4 regions of the Pelosinus sp. IPA-1 genome follow, and region 2 is predicted to be linked to each of the others. Evidence: riboswitches for the same ligand, from Rfam matches in the RefSeq annotation. Region 2 holds a riboswitch; each other region holds the start of a gene.
The links. A riboswitch is a leader RNA that binds a small molecule or an ion and turns the genes downstream of it on or off. The one in region 2 is predicted to bind cobalamin.
Positions count from the first base shown of each region.

Region 1 (3,728 bases), on a different contig from region 2:
CTGGTTTTATTAACATTACACAATACCTCTATCTTTCTGCAATTTGGCAAGCATCTTATAACAATTGGCTCTAACATGAATAAAATCATCGACTCCAGCTTCTTTGTATACTGGCTGTAAATCTTCTGGCGGTAATCCTGCTAAAAATAAGGTAATTTGAGGATTTCCTGTTTTAATGAGCTTAGCCAACGGTGGTACTAATTCGGGATACGTAGCATCGGTGGAGCAAATAACCGCAATTGTCGCTCCTGATTCCAGAGTAGCTTTAGCAGCTTCTTCTACCGTAGCGAACCCATTATTCTTTAACATGGTAAAAGCACCTACTTCCAAAAAGCCGCTGACAAAATCGGCCCGTGCCTTATGCTGTGGAATTTCTCCCATGTTGGTGAGAAACACCTCTACATTCTTGCCTGTTTTTTCTATATAAGATTCAGTACGCTGGCGCAACTCTCTATATTGTTCATCAGCTGAATGCATATGCATCGGATTGATTGATACTCCATCCTGCCCTTTACGAATTACTTCGGAAATATCTCCTAGAGTAGCTCCACCAAGAACAGCGACGATGGTTGCCTCTAGCAAGGAGTTTTCTACTCTACCTTTAGAAGAGAACCCGCTCAATGCTTCTAATCTGCTTTTCCATTCTACATCGTCAATGTCTTGGCGATATTCATTTATTTCATTTTTACGCCGTACCTTAAAAGTATGATAGTCAAAGGCATGAACTTCTAAGGGTTTTTCCAACAAGTTAGGATACATATTCGTACCCAAGATCACATCTTTGCGTTTCGCAAGACCATCTGCCCTGCTTTTTGCTGTAGTCTCTACCTGTTCTTGAGGTATATTTTGCTTTAAAGATTCTACAATACCTCCAGCTGCTTCTACTTCTTGAAACAGGCTCCAAGTTTTTTCAGCTACTTCACTCGTTAATTTTTCAATATACCAAGACCCACCTGCTGGATCAACTGGTTGCGTTAGATTACATTCCTGCTGCAGCATTATTTGTGTATTACGGGCAATTCGGCGGGAAAAATCATCTGCTGGTCGTATAGCTTCATCAAAATAACCAACATGCAGGCTGTCTACACCGCCTACAATGGCAGAAAAAGCTTCTGTTGTTGTACGAAGCATATTTACATAAGGATCATATACACTTTTAGTAAAAGTGGAAGTTCGCGCATGCATATGCATCTTTTGCGCCTCTTGGGCTCCGCCAAAGGCTTCGACAATTTGAGCCCATAACATACGTGCTGCTCTTAATTTCGCAATTTCCATAAAGAAATTAGTTCCTACGGAGAAGGAAAAGGAAATCTGCTGTGCAGCAATATCAATGGAAACACCCCGCTGCTGCATTTCCTGCAAGTATTCAACACCTGTAGCCAACATAAAGGATAATTCTTGTACAGCATTTGCACCACTATTATGATAAGGTTGTCCTTGTACCAAGATTGTTTTTAACTGTTTGGTATTCGTATAAGCCCACTTCGCTGCCGCCGCCATTTCATCGTAATAGGTATCTAAAGAATGAGCCACTTGCCCTTCTGCTGCTAAGTAGCCAATGGGATCTACGCCAATGCAGCCATTTAATTTATGATAATCTCTCCCATTGGCTTTCATTAAGGCTACAAATAAGCTAAGTAATTGTATGCCAGAAGTACCAGCAAAGATAAGTAAGGGAGTTTTTTCTAAGTCAAAGCCATGAAAAGCCTGTTGTACATCATCTAATGTTGATAGCGATATGCCTTTTCCTAGCAGCAGCTCTTCTGCTTTATCTGCATCAATCCCATTCAAAGTCGCTTTATCAGCCACGATATGAATGGTTGTGCCGCCTTTGTTTAATTCATGCTGCAACACATCATGCATTTTAGTAGAAAAAGGCTCGGCACATTCTTGGCTGATCTCCCATGGTTTATTTAAGTATCCCATAGCATTGGAACCTCGTACAAAAGGAAAACTGCCAGGTAAAGAGTCACAATGACTTACATCTTCCAAGTCTTCCATCCGATACATCGGCTGCAAATTAATCCCTTCGTAGGTTTTTGTGATTAATTTTTTTTCCCAATTTGCACCTTTCAGTGCTTTTTCTGACTCAGCCCGCCATTCCTCATAGGTGGGATAGGGAAACTCAGCAAAAAATCGTGCTGGCAGATCTTCGCTCACTGCTTTTTTATTTTCTACATCCTGATTTGACATACTTTCACCATCCATTTCATCATCATTCTCTAGGATTTATCCAATTTCCCATTAGGGCTGACTAATAATACGCACTCGTTCTACACCAAAACTAGCTTGAATAACAGGTATGAATTTGCTTTCAATTATGGATCGATACATTTCCTTCTTCGTAATAAGCAATAACATACCATTACCTTGTTTTAAACTAGTTAGAGAATTAATATATTTTTCAAACTCTGCAGTTGGCATATTGTTTTTTAATGTTTGCAGTCCAGTTAATAGTCCCGGTGCCTCCTGCGGTATCCTTTCCATCAAGGGCGTAAATGGTTCCCATTTCAATGTACTCATATATGTTCTACTCTCCTTTATATACTCTATTCTCCTTGCTTTCTGATTCTAGCTAACATGTGATGCATTTTAACCTATCCCCCCTCCTTTTGTAATAAAAAAACTCCCAGCATAGGCCGAGAGTTAAACGCAAGTATAGAAATCGTATAAATAAAGCCTGGCCATTACATAACAGCCAGGACGAAAAAACGCGAATCTTGCGCGTAAATCCCCTCCCCATCTCTCGCAGGTCAATCGGTGATTGCTATATAGGCAGTTCTCCTGACTTTGAATCATTGCTTGCCCATACCTTCCCAAGACTGTTGTCTCAGTGGCATAATCATGGGTTTACTCCTCATTACAGTGGCGGGACCGCGCCGGCTTTGAACCGGACTTCCCTATTAAGCCCCGAAGGGCACCTATACCATCCATATGAAATTATCTTAATATGTACAAGTTATACTATTTTTCCCAGATTGTCAAGTTTTGGCATATTAATAAAAAATAGAATTATACAACCTATAAACTCATTTTATAGCCTAACTGAAAGGTTCTTCCCATTGTATAGTATTCAGATGTTGCATGAGAAGTAATATCTTTACGGTCAAATAAATTGTCTACTGTTAAAAAGATCTCTTTGTCCGCTTTCAGTTTATAAATGACATTTGCACCTGTTAATAACATCGGCTTAATACTTCCACCAGCATCAGTATCACGTTCACGATTCGCTAAATAGTTCGTTGTCAGTGCCGCTTTCCATTTTTCACTGGTATAGTTTATCCCGCCGTTTAGTTGCAGCTTGCCATAGTATCTGTGCCATCCCTGGCTAGCTCCATTTTTATCTGTTTCATATTTTTGAGGATTGCTATAGGAAATGCCCCAGTTAGTATGCCAGCCCCTGCCATTATCAATAGTACAGGATAATTCAAGCCCTGTATTCTTTATGTCTTCATTGCTAGTGGTAAAGGTATCTGTTGATTCGGTGTAAGTCGTTGAGATACTGTCATCAATCGCATAGTTAAATACGGCTAACCGCCAGGCATGAGTATCAGTATTACGTTTTAATCCCACTTCATAATGTTCACCTTGTTGCGGTTTTACGCTTGGATTACCTTTTACCCGACTGGCAGAACCATATATTTGAGTAAAGGTTGGCATCATAAAGGACATCCCTGCATTAGCATAAAAAGTGGTGTTTTCTTCTAATTTCTTCATATATTGCAGTT
Region 1 covers NZ_BSVC01000001.1:349,598-353,325, reverse strand. The annotation lists gene scpA (methylmalonyl-CoA mutase) at 1-16, opposite strand, end outside; gene QSJ81_RS01545 (methylmalonyl-CoA mutase family protein) at 16-2,193, opposite strand; gene QSJ81_RS01540 (hypothetical protein) at 2,245-2,523, opposite strand; cobalamin riboswitch at 2,758-2,940, opposite strand; gene QSJ81_RS01535 (TonB-dependent receptor plug domain-containing protein) at 3,022-3,728, opposite strand, start outside.
Region 1: it holds a riboswitch for cobalamin, as region 2 does, so the genes downstream of both, QSJ81_RS01540 (hypothetical protein) here and cbiD (cobalt-precorrin-5B (C(1))-methyltransferase CbiD) in region 2, are expected to answer to the same signal.

Region 2 (3,728 bases):
TTATCAAACAGTATGACGGCACATCCCCAGTATATATTGTTAAATTCTTACACCCAGGCTTTACATTCTATACAAATGTTTACGGATTTGAGTTAAAGAAAGATGATGATCTAAATCAATATATTCAAGAAAGTCCAAGGGCATATTTTCTCCTTAGACAATCTGAATATGGTCGTTTAACAAACCAAAGCATCCAGTTACTTACGGTTTTATCTACCATTGATGATAAAGTATTACTACTCAAAAAATAGGGGAGGTACTTATGGCAAAGCGCCTAACAATGTTGCTGCTTTTTCTTGCATCTTTAACTTTTTTTCTATCTTTTAATGCAGCTATACCGATAAGTGACCCTGTAGAATCCAATTATGCATTAACAGCTAAAGAAATGGTTCTGACTGGTGATTGGATATCGCCTCAAATTTATGGACATTATTGGTTTGATAAACCGATTATGGTTTATTGGTTGCTTGCTTTAAGTTTTAAGATATTTGGTATTACTGATTTTGCCGCACGTTTTCCTGCTGGATTATTTAGCGCTGCTAGTGTAAGTTTTACTTACTGGTTTGGACAAAAAATTTTTAGCAATACCAAAACTGCACTCTTAAGCTCTTTAGTATTAGCAACCTCCTTAGAATTTTGGATATTAGCTAAAATGGTTATTACTGATTCTATCTTATTTTTTTATACTAGCATTACTTTGGCTATGTTATATCTCGGTTTAAAAAATACTGGTTCGAAATGGTATGTTTCATTTGCTTATATGGCCGCGGGGCTGGCCGTCTTAACTAAAGGTCCTGTTGGTCTTGTGCTGCCAGGATTAATTATCTGTAGTTATATAATAATTTCTCGCCAATGGCAGCTATTTAGAAAGGTATTTATTCTCCCTGGGATCTTTGCCTTTTTAATCATTGCTGCTCCTTGGTATGTTAAGATGTACCAATTACACGGTACAAATTTCCTTGATACCTTTTTGGGATTACATAACTATCTTCGTGCCACAGTGTCCGAACATCCTAAGGATAATGTCTTTTATTATTATCTAGTCCTATTTCCTATCAGCCTATTACCTTGGTCAGGAATTTTCATTAAATCAATGGGTGTTGTTAGAAAAGAGCTTTCGTCTTCTCAGCTAATTTATTTAACAAATTGGTCTATTCTTACGATTATTTTTTACACAATGATGGCTACTAAATATCCTACATATGTTTTCCCTGCATCCTTTCCTGCGGCATTACTAATTGGATATACTTTAGGTAAAATGCAAATTCTAAGGGATCGAAAGGTTTGGTGGTGGCTTTCCATTCCAGCCATTGCATTATTACTGCTTATTTCGCTAAGTAGTCGATTTATCCCAACTGCAGCTAGTTGGACAATGATATATATTGGTACTTTCCTTTCAATTGGTTTAATACTTTGGAAACAATTAAAAGGAAATGTCTATCATTTGCCACAAATAATAGCAATAGTAACCGTAGTTATGAATTTATTCTTAATTCATAATGGTCTTATACCATTAGCAGAAACACGCTCTGCTAAAAGTATATCTGCTGAGTTACCAGCAGAAAGGGCTAGAATAGCTTCCTATGGTGAATATTCAACATCAGCGGTGTTTTATAGTGGCTATAATATTCCTCGATTAATACATGAAGAAGAACCTCAGCAGCTAGGTACTTGGGCAGGAAAATATACAATGCCTACTCAAACGATCAGAGAATTTACTTCTGATACCAGTATGTCGTATATATTGGTATCAAATAAAGATAACAAAAATTTTATGAATGAACCTTTTTCTAAGCATTTTTCTCCAATTGCTACACGGAATGAGATAACACTATATCAGCGAGGCCAATCACAATGATTGAATCAGGATAATTGAATAAATCATCTATAATTTATAAATAATAGCAGGAATATTAGCAGTAGTAGTGGAATACTACAAAAATATACCAATAACAAAATTAATAAATTGGGAATGGGTGCTTACGCTTAAAAGGGAAGTCCGGTCAAAGCCGGCGCGGTCCCGCCACTGTATTGGGGAGCATAGCTAAGAATATACCACTGGAAATAATCCGGGAAGGTTTAGCTATGTAATGAACCAGAGTCAGGAGACCTGCCTATTCTGACACACACCGTTATGACCTACGGAGGATAGGCAGGTGGTAGAATAAATTAGGTTTATTGTACCTCCTGTCTTCAGGGGGTTTTTATTTTGCAAAAAAAAATGAAGTCTGGAATTACTACTGGCACTTGTGCCGCTGCAGCAACCAAAGCTGCATTACTAGCATGGTCTGGGCAATTGCCTACTACTGTACATGTAACCTCACCACAGGGACAAAATATCCATGTGAAAATTGCAACATGTCAGCCCTTATATAATGGAGGAAAGGCAAGTATCATTAAGGATGCAGGAGATGATCCTGATGTTACAAATGGTACAAGGATCTTTGCCGAAGTAGAAGTCAATAAAACGAGTGAGATAATCCTAAAAGCTGGAGTTGGAGTGGGGCTTGTTACTAAACCAGGCTTATCTGTAGCTGTTGGTCAGCCCGCTATTAACCCTGGACCTCGTAAAATGATCATGCAAGCAATACAAGATGTATTACCTACTGGTTGTGGTGTAACTGTTACTATTTCAATACCTGATGGTGAAAGGTTAGCACAACGAACTTTAAATCCAACATTAGGTATTGTAGGCGGTTTATCCATTATTGGTACTACCGGCATAGTGGAACCAATGTCAGAAGAAGCCTTTAAAAATTCATTATCACCACAAATTTCTATGGTAAAGGCATTAGGATATAATCAAATTGTCTTTGCTCCTGGAAAAATGGGACAAGAAATCGCCATTAATAGGTACCATCTTCCTAGAGAAGCAGTAATACAAACTAGCAATTTTATCGGACATATGTTAGAAAGTGCTGTACATTATGGTATGGAGCAAGTATTGTTATTTGGCCATTTGGGGAAAATTGTCAAGGTAGCTGCAGGAATTTTTCATACTCATAATCGTATGGCTGATGCTCGTTTTGAAACACTGGCTGCCTATATGGCTTCCCTAGGCGCACCGCAGTCCGCGATACAAGAAGTATTAGACTGTAATACTACGGAAGCTGCTATGCCAATTATTACAAAATACAAATTGCATGAGGTGTACCGCGTAATTGCCCAAAGAGCCAGCATACGTGCTGAGCGTTATATCTTTGGTGATCTAAGAGTGGGTACCGCTATGATTACTCTAAAAGGAGATATATTAGCAACTGATGATACCGCACAAGAAATTGGAGGCAATCTAGGATGGAACATAAAATAATAGTAGTAGGAATTGGACCAGGATCACCTGATTATATATTGCCAGTGGCTAGTCGCATAATTGCCCAGGCAGACGTACTAGTTGGAAGTCAGCGAGCTCTTATAACATTTGCACCTAAACATGCAACGGTTAAAGTTATCGATCGAGATATCAGTGGCGTTTTAACGTTCATCGCTACATCCCTTTCGCAAAGTGATGTAGTGGTCATGGTTTCAGGTGATCCTGGTTTTTACAGTTTCCTAGCTACTCTTAAAACTAAATTTACGTCTGAATGTATTACCGTTATCCCAGGAATAAGCTCTATGCAGTTAGCTTTCGCCCGTATAACCGCTATATGGCAAGACGCACTTCTTATTAGTATGCATGGTCGTATGGCCAATGACAATGATTTGAAATATGCACCTAACAAAAAACTTGG
Region 2 covers NZ_BSVC01000004.1:271,544-275,271, reverse strand. The annotation lists gene QSJ81_RS11075 (ArnT family glycosyltransferase) at 1-251, shown strand, start outside; gene QSJ81_RS11070 (ArnT family glycosyltransferase) at 263-1,858, shown strand; cobalamin riboswitch at 1,958-2,132, shown strand; gene cbiD (cobalt-precorrin-5B (C(1))-methyltransferase CbiD) at 2,210-3,310, shown strand; gene cbiE (precorrin-6y C5,15-methyltransferase (decarboxylating) subunit CbiE) at 3,295-3,728, shown strand, end outside.

Region 3 (3,728 bases), on a different contig from region 2:
TTTGGCGGTCTTAAAGTGGCGCAAATGACAGCGCTGTTAACGGCAATGCTTGCTAGCAGCTTATGGTTGTGGTATCGGAAAGGAGAGACTGAATAACATGTCAGATTATGGACTATGGCCAATTGTGGTCATCAATTCGCTTATCTTTATTATTTTTGCTTTTAGTTTTACTCGTCCGCGTTCTGGGCGGGATTGGCGTTCCTTTGGTACCTTTTCCGCTTTTATTGTAGCGCTGTTTGCAGAAATGTATGGTTTTCCTTTGAGTATTTACTTACTTTCCGGGTGGCTGGGGAGCCACTATCCACAAATCAATCTCTATTCTCATGATGCCGGACACCTTTGGTATACATTGCTGGGGCTGGTAGGTGACCCACATCATAACCCTATTCACGAACTAAGTAACTGGTTTATTTTTGGGGGGCTTATCTTTCTCGGTTTTACATGGAGATTTTTGCATAGCGCCCAGCGTAGAGGCGTAATCGCAATAAGTGGGCCTTATGCCTATGTGCGTCATCCTCAATACATTGCTTTTATCGTGATCCTGTTTGGCTTCCTGCTGCAGTGGCCGACGTTGTTAACACTGGCCATGTTCCCTATTCTTGTGCGGATGTATATTTGGTTGGCTAGGCAAGAAGAACGGGAAGCAATGGAACAATTTGGTGAAGACTATGCCGCCTATGCTGCAGTGACTCCACGTTTTTTCCCCAGATTAGGTCGAAGGGGCCTAGTTGGGAGTAAGCAGGATAAGTAAAAAGTTTTGATACACGGTTTGTATTGAACAAAAGCTTGACAACGTTAGATATTGATAGTAACTTTAAATAGGATTTTCTTAACTAAATATAGTAAGATAGGTGCCTACGGGCTTAATAGGGAAGTTGGTGTAAATCCAACACGGTCCCGCCGCTGTAAAGGGGAGCAAACCTGCATGATGTCACTGAAATAATAGTTTTGGGAAGGCGCAGGAATGTTACGATCCTAAGTCAGAAGAACTGCCTATTTAATAGTCACCGTTTACCCACGAGCGATGGGGAGGGGATTTAAGTAATGCTGTTGTACAATATTTCATCGTTGCGTTTTTTTCGCAGGGATTTTTATCGTTATAACTTTGCCTGGCTTATATTACGTCTCCCGTTCTTGGATGGGAGATTATTTTTTTACGTAGTGTATTGACGATTCCATCTTGGGGAGCGGAAGTTAGTATGTTGCATGAAAATCTACCCCAATATTCATCATTTGGTATTTAGCTATAATAATTGGAGGAATTTATAATGGAAGAAGCAGCTAGCGCCGTCAACTGTTTGGCGGATAAAAGGGCTATCTTAGTTGTTAGCTTTGGAACTACTTATCTTGATACGTTGAAAATGGCCATTGAAAGTACAGAAAGCAAAATCAGAGCTACCTTCCCTAATTACGAGGTACGTCGGGCGTTTACTTCCCGTATTGTCATTAAGAAATTGGCTGAGCGAGATGGTATTCTAATTGATACGGAAAAGCAAGCGCTTGAAAGATTGCAAGCTGAGGGATATAAAGAAGTATTCATCCAGCCACTATATGTGGCCGCTGCTGAAGAATATGAAAAGTTAAGAGAGGTTTCTGTACATTTTGCTCATACTAAAGTGTTTGATAAGATTACTCTTGGCCGTCCACTGCTTTATTATATGGGACAGAAAGGCAACCCAGACGATTACCTGATTGCCATTAAGGCTGTTGAAACGCAACTACCTAAGTTAAGATACCAGGAAGCGATAGTGCTTATGGGTCATGGGGGAGTACATCCTGCTAATACTGCTTATGCCGCTTTACAAATAAAATTAGAAGAAGCCGGGTTGAATAATATTTTTGTGTATACTGTCGAAGGTTTCCCAGCACTGGATAGCGTTATTGAAAAATTGAAAAGTAAAAAGGTGAAGAACGTGACTTTGTTGCCATTTATGCTGGTAGCTGGCGACCATGCCACTAAAGACATGGCTGGTGATGAAGAAGATTCTGCTAAATCCCAATTACTTAAAGCTGGGTTTAATGTTGATATATATTTCCACGGCTTGGGCGAAAATCTAGCTATCCAGGATATTTATGTACAGCATCTAAAAGATGCTATTGATCAACTGATCGTGCATAAAGCTAAAAAACACTAGTTTTAAACGGGTCATACTATAATATAATTTCATGAGATAGATGCCTGTGGGCTGAATTAAAGGAGATTAAAAAGATGAATGCCGAAATTGGCGCTATAATTGGGTTAGGTTTTGTACTCGGGCTTAGGCATGCAATCGATTGGGATCATATCGCCGCTATCACCGATTTTATTGGAGCAGAAGATACGAAGAAAAAAAGTTTCTTCTTATCACTTTACTATGTAATGGGTCATGCGTTGGTTAATTTAGTATTCGGTAGTGCTGCAATTTTACTCGGAAATGTATTACCAGAGTGGGTAGATGGAGTTATAGAACGTATTGTTGGGGCTACCTTAATTGGCTTGGGCATTTGGTTAATTGTGGCTCTTTTTAATCGGAAGGATGAGCAAGTATTACTTAGTAGATGGACATTGCTTTTTATGGGGATAAGGAAAATATCATATTGGTTAAAATCAAAATTTAAACCAGCAAGTACTCCAGTGCAGCAAGATTTTTCAGTTGACCTGGGTGCTCGTAGTGCTTGCTGTATAGGAATACTTCACGGAATTGGAGGAGAAACTGGAACACAAATCTTATTATTTACTGCGGCCGCAGGAGCTGGTACGGTAGCTTTAGGACTTACAGCCGTGTTAGCATTTATTATTGGTTTATTTATAGCGCAAACTGTGTTAATCCTTCTTCTCTTAAATGGTTATGCACAAGCTGCAAAAAATCCAAAAGTCTATGTAATATTAGCAAGCACTACGGCGTTATATAGTATTGCAGTTGGCATCATTTTCTTAATAGGCCAAAGCGACTTACTGCCCACTTTAACCCTGACCTAATGTATGTCTGGGCAGACATTACGTATATGAAATGGGTCAAACTGGTGAAACAGTAATAAAAATCGAAGGAATGTCTTGTGGTCATTGTAAGATGGCCGTTGAGAATGCTCTTAAAGAAGTTGCAGGCGTTGCAAGCGCCTATGTTGATTTGGACAGAAAAGAAGCAGTGGTGACAGGTTTTGCCGCGATTGCCGATCTTCATCAAGCGGTAGAAGAGGCTGGCTATGTTGTAGTTGCTTAATAGTTAGGCGGATGCCAGGGATGGCATCCGTTTTTATATCTCAACCGCGAAAAGAGGTCGTCAGCGATATCAATCGTACGTAAGTTAGATAAGTATTTTAGTGATTGTCACATCATCAAGGAGAGCAGCCTCAGGGTGGGGGCTGAATCTATGTTAGCAGGATGAAATCTGCACAACTTCATAAGTTCTTCATCGTTTCTTCACAAGATCTTCACATTTTATTTGTATAATATCAATATAAGTTTATTAAGGATGGTGTTTATTGTTATGGTTATGACACATTATATGGAATTGCTGGCTGTCAATCAGCCTTGGAATTTAATTTTGTATATGGTTATTCCTGTGGCTCTGGCAGAAGCACTTGTTGCAACTGAATTTTTCACAGTCTTCCTTCGTGGGTCCAATGCTGGTGGATGGAGAACAGCCAATAAGGTGATTGGTATTTTTCTAGGGTTTTACTTTCTAGGCGTCTTTCTCAACTTAACAACCACTGTTGTTCCTACTATTCAGTGGCGCGGCATTGCTGAT
Region 3 covers NZ_BSVC01000010.1:87,029-90,756, reverse strand. The annotation lists gene lgt (prolipoprotein diacylglyceryl transferase) at 1-96, shown strand, start outside; gene QSJ81_RS21785 (methyltransferase family protein) at 98-751, shown strand; cobalamin riboswitch at 833-1,011, shown strand; gene QSJ81_RS21780 (sirohydrochlorin cobaltochelatase) at 1,269-2,135, shown strand; gene QSJ81_RS21775 (HoxN/HupN/NixA family nickel/cobalt transporter) at 2,210-2,959, shown strand; gene QSJ81_RS21770 (CopZ family metallochaperone) at 2,991-3,200, shown strand; gene QSJ81_RS21765 (DUF6803 family protein) at 3,468-3,728, shown strand, end outside.
Region 3: it holds a riboswitch for cobalamin, as region 2 does, so the genes downstream of both, QSJ81_RS21780 (sirohydrochlorin cobaltochelatase) here and cbiD (cobalt-precorrin-5B (C(1))-methyltransferase CbiD) in region 2, are expected to answer to the same signal.

Region 4 (3,728 bases), on a different contig from region 2:
TGCCAGTGACCGTATTGTAGCTGTCCTGCCGGATACCCAGGTTGTTGCTGAGACGGTAGCTGACTCCATCGGTGCGGCCGACAAAGAGGGCAGCGGATGGTTCCCAGAACCAGCCGTTTCTCCGGGGCGTCTGATACCCATACTGGAGTCCCAGACCATAGGCCCAGGTGTCATACTCACCATTGACGCGGCCAATAGAGCCGTCACCCGTATTGCCTGTCAGGTGATAGTTGTCTTTCAGTTTGGCGGCCAGGAAAGATGCATCCAGATAGTGTCCCTTATCCCCCACCCAGGCGCCATATATGCCGATACTGTTGGACTCCTGATCACCGGCACCAGTGGCGGTATGGGAGTCCCCTTCCACTTTACTCAGGGAAAATCCGGTATAGACTTTGCCATTGCCGACCTTGTTGTTCAGCAGCTTGTCATAACCTACCTGCATGCCATTATAGGTCTGATTGACCTGGCGGCCGTAGCCTGAGGCACTCTTGTATTTGCCATGCCAGGTATCAGCCCACACGTTTTCCTTTTGATCCTGCTCTCCCATATAACCACTACGGTGGAGGTTCCCCACCCGGCGGAACATATTCAGGTAATTGCTTTTCCACAGGTTGTTCATAACGACTGCGTTATCGCTGACCGACCGACCAGACTCCGAGACAGTATCCAGATCCAGGTAGCTGTAGCTATCCAGGTACCAGGCCGTTCCTATACGGGAGGAACTATCGGCTGGATTGGTGAAATAATTGTCCAGCTGACCAATGACCGGGGTGATTTCATATTGGCTGAATACCCCGTCAGCCCGGGAGGTCTGACCTGTCACCGTAAAGTTGTCGGCACCGTTTAGGATGCCAAGGAGCACGTTCCCCTTCCCGTCACTAGCCGCCGATCCTTGAGTGGTCGTACCCACCCCTGGCACCCACCCCAGCTGAATGTACAGGTTGGCATGACCGTCCGGGGTAGTGACATTCGTGATATAGACCTGATCCTGGTTACCGCCTATCTTTTGTACCTTGGTAGTTCCATTCTGCCCTCCACTTTCCATTACACTATAGGAGCCCAGCCGAAAAACGGTACCGTCGGAAAGTGCTGCATTTCGCACCAGAAGAGTTCGATTAGCTGCTCTAGTGATCATTCTTCCATTAGAATCCTTAAAACCTGTGGGATACACTCCCCCCTGAATGTGGTTGGCGATGGGATCATTACCAACAGTATTGATATAAGACAGATCAATTGTGCCGTTTTTACCGACAGTCAGGTCTTTGACTGTTATCGCAGTTGGACCGGTTACCACCGTTCCGCTGCCACTGCCATTGTCAATAGAAGTCGTCGTATTGTCAGTCTGGGTAATTGTGCCATCAGCATTAATTATCCATCCCTGTCCAATGCTATAACTGCCGACAATAGCACTGGTGCTTTCCAGACGATCCATGGGGCGCCATACACCGCTCTCTCCCACAATGCGACTTTGATAGGAATAAGAATAATTTGGATCCGAAGGGCTGGAAGGAAGTGTTATCGGCCATGACGTAAAATTAACAGGTTTCAAAGAAGTACCTACTGTCAATAGTGTTCCACTCTGCCAGTCATTACCCTGGGCCGCATAAAGATGGGGCAAACCATTGCTGATCAATTGTATCAACTTAGCCTCTGCTGCAGCTTTTATGGCTGGGTCGCTACTTTGAGCAGCTTGTTGAGCTTGATAGATTTGTTGTGCTATCTCCGGCAACTTCCAATAGTCGTTAGCAACATTACTTCCAGTTAAAGCTGGACTGGTAAGGTCACTATAGTTGAGGAGAGACACCAATTTGCCGCTGTTGTCTTTCTGGGCAATCGTATAGGTTTTGGGAATTGTTGATCCTGGATTGGCCGGATCAGGCACCTGGATTACGGCGATGATCGTATCATAGTTGTTTGATCCACCGGCTGAACTATTATAATAGTTTACTATTGTCTTAAATGAATTCGCATTAAATACTAGTGCCGCCCCATTGACAGGATTAACTAATCTAGGAGAGGACGACGAATCTAAAACTACGGTATTATACGAATTCCCAGCCTGATTTACCGTCCCAGCCTGCCAATCCGAAAATATGTTATTAGAGGAATGCACCCCAGCATTGTAGCTTAAAAGCCCGCTGGCGGTTGTCTCCCCCTCGGCGGCGTAAACAACATTGGTTGAGTCCATAGGGGGCAGTGCTCCCAGCGATCCACCAAGCATTACCGTCATCGCTAAAGACAGTTTCTTATATCCTCCAGTCTGGATGTTGGCGAAAGACTGTATGGAACTTATTTCTGCAAGTACGCTGTCCCGGCGGGCGCGGCGGCGACTGGATTTCATTTTCCCATTACTTTTTGTCAATTCGGATACGACCTGCCAACAGGAGCGGGCGCGATTCCAGATGATTCTATATACATGGTTCAAAACATATCATTCCTTTGTTACTTTCTTTACTTCTTGCAGAATTGCTGGATGTTCTTATTCATCCAGCAATTCTGTTGCTGATATAAAATAATAGCAATAAAAAAAACTCCCATTTTGGGAGTGCTTACGCCATGTTGCCAGAGCATTTTTTCTCCGGCAATCTTTACGTAATCTCCTCCCCGTCACTCGCAGGTAAAATGGCGATCGTTAGATAGGCAGTTCTCCTGACTTCGGATCAATGCTTTTTCGCGCCTTCCCAAAGCCTAAGCTCCAGTGGCATTTTGCGAAATTACTCCCCATTACAGTGGCGGGACCGTGCCGGCATTACACCGGTCTTCCCTATTAAGCCCCGAAGGGCACCTATCCCAGTATTCTGTTGTTATTTCCTTTGATTCTTGGTAGCTTCCTAATCCTCTCCCTGTTAATCGCAGGTCAAGCGAGGATGTCAGTACAGGCAGTTCTCCTAGCTCTACTTCATCACCAGCCCAGCCTTCCCGGCAAGTTTATCTCCTGCCAGTGGCCAGTCAGGGCTGATTCCGTATTACAGTGGCGAACCGCGCCGGCTTTTCACCGGACTTCCCTATTGAGCCCTCTGAAAGGGCACCTGCACCCGTATTTGCTCACAATTACCAATCCTATTTCTCTATTCTTTCCTGGATTATCTATGATAAAATCTGTCATAAACCGCCTATATTGAAGCTTGTACCTCCTAAGAACCAAAAGCACTAAGCTATGCAAGATTTTGTTCTGTGCAAGCACAATCTGTCAAATAAAAAGAAGCCCCCCTGTGATGACACCACCCAGAGAGGCTTCTTGTATTATCCAGCAAAACTTCCGGAATAAAAATGCAAAAAACGACAACCAAAATCCCCTCCCCATCTTTCGCAGGTAAAACGGTGATTGTTGTACAGGCAGTTCTCCTGGCTCTGGATCATAGTTCCTCCAAACCTTCCCAAAACAATTACGTCTCAGTGGCATATCTTGGACTTACTCCCCATTACAGTGGCGGGACCGCGCCGGTATTACACCGGACTTTTCTATTAAGCCCTTACGGGCACCTGTACCTATTTAATTTTAATGAATTTTTACCTATTACACCTTTCTTTGATTTTCTTTGTCAACGCCAAAATAATACCATTTTTGGATAAACATGTCAATCCATATTATTATGTATACATGTATGACCGAATATGATCGGTGTATCTGGTATTCTTATCTCTTTTCCCCTTCAAATATATCAATTAGTTTCTTCACTGCCATGGTGGCAGAAATTTTCCCGTCGATAACATTCTGCTCAATTTGA
Region 4 covers NZ_BSVC01000001.1:356,556-360,283, reverse strand. The annotation lists gene QSJ81_RS01560 (TonB-dependent receptor domain-containing protein) at 1-2,425, opposite strand, end outside; cobalamin riboswitch at 2,623-2,804, opposite strand; cobalamin riboswitch at 2,862-3,048, opposite strand; cobalamin riboswitch at 3,319-3,502, opposite strand; gene meaB (methylmalonyl Co-A mutase-associated GTPase MeaB) at 3,638-3,728, opposite strand, start outside.
Region 4: it holds a riboswitch for cobalamin, as region 2 does, so the genes downstream of both, QSJ81_RS01560 (TonB-dependent receptor domain-containing protein) here and cbiD (cobalt-precorrin-5B (C(1))-methyltransferase CbiD) in region 2, are expected to answer to the same signal.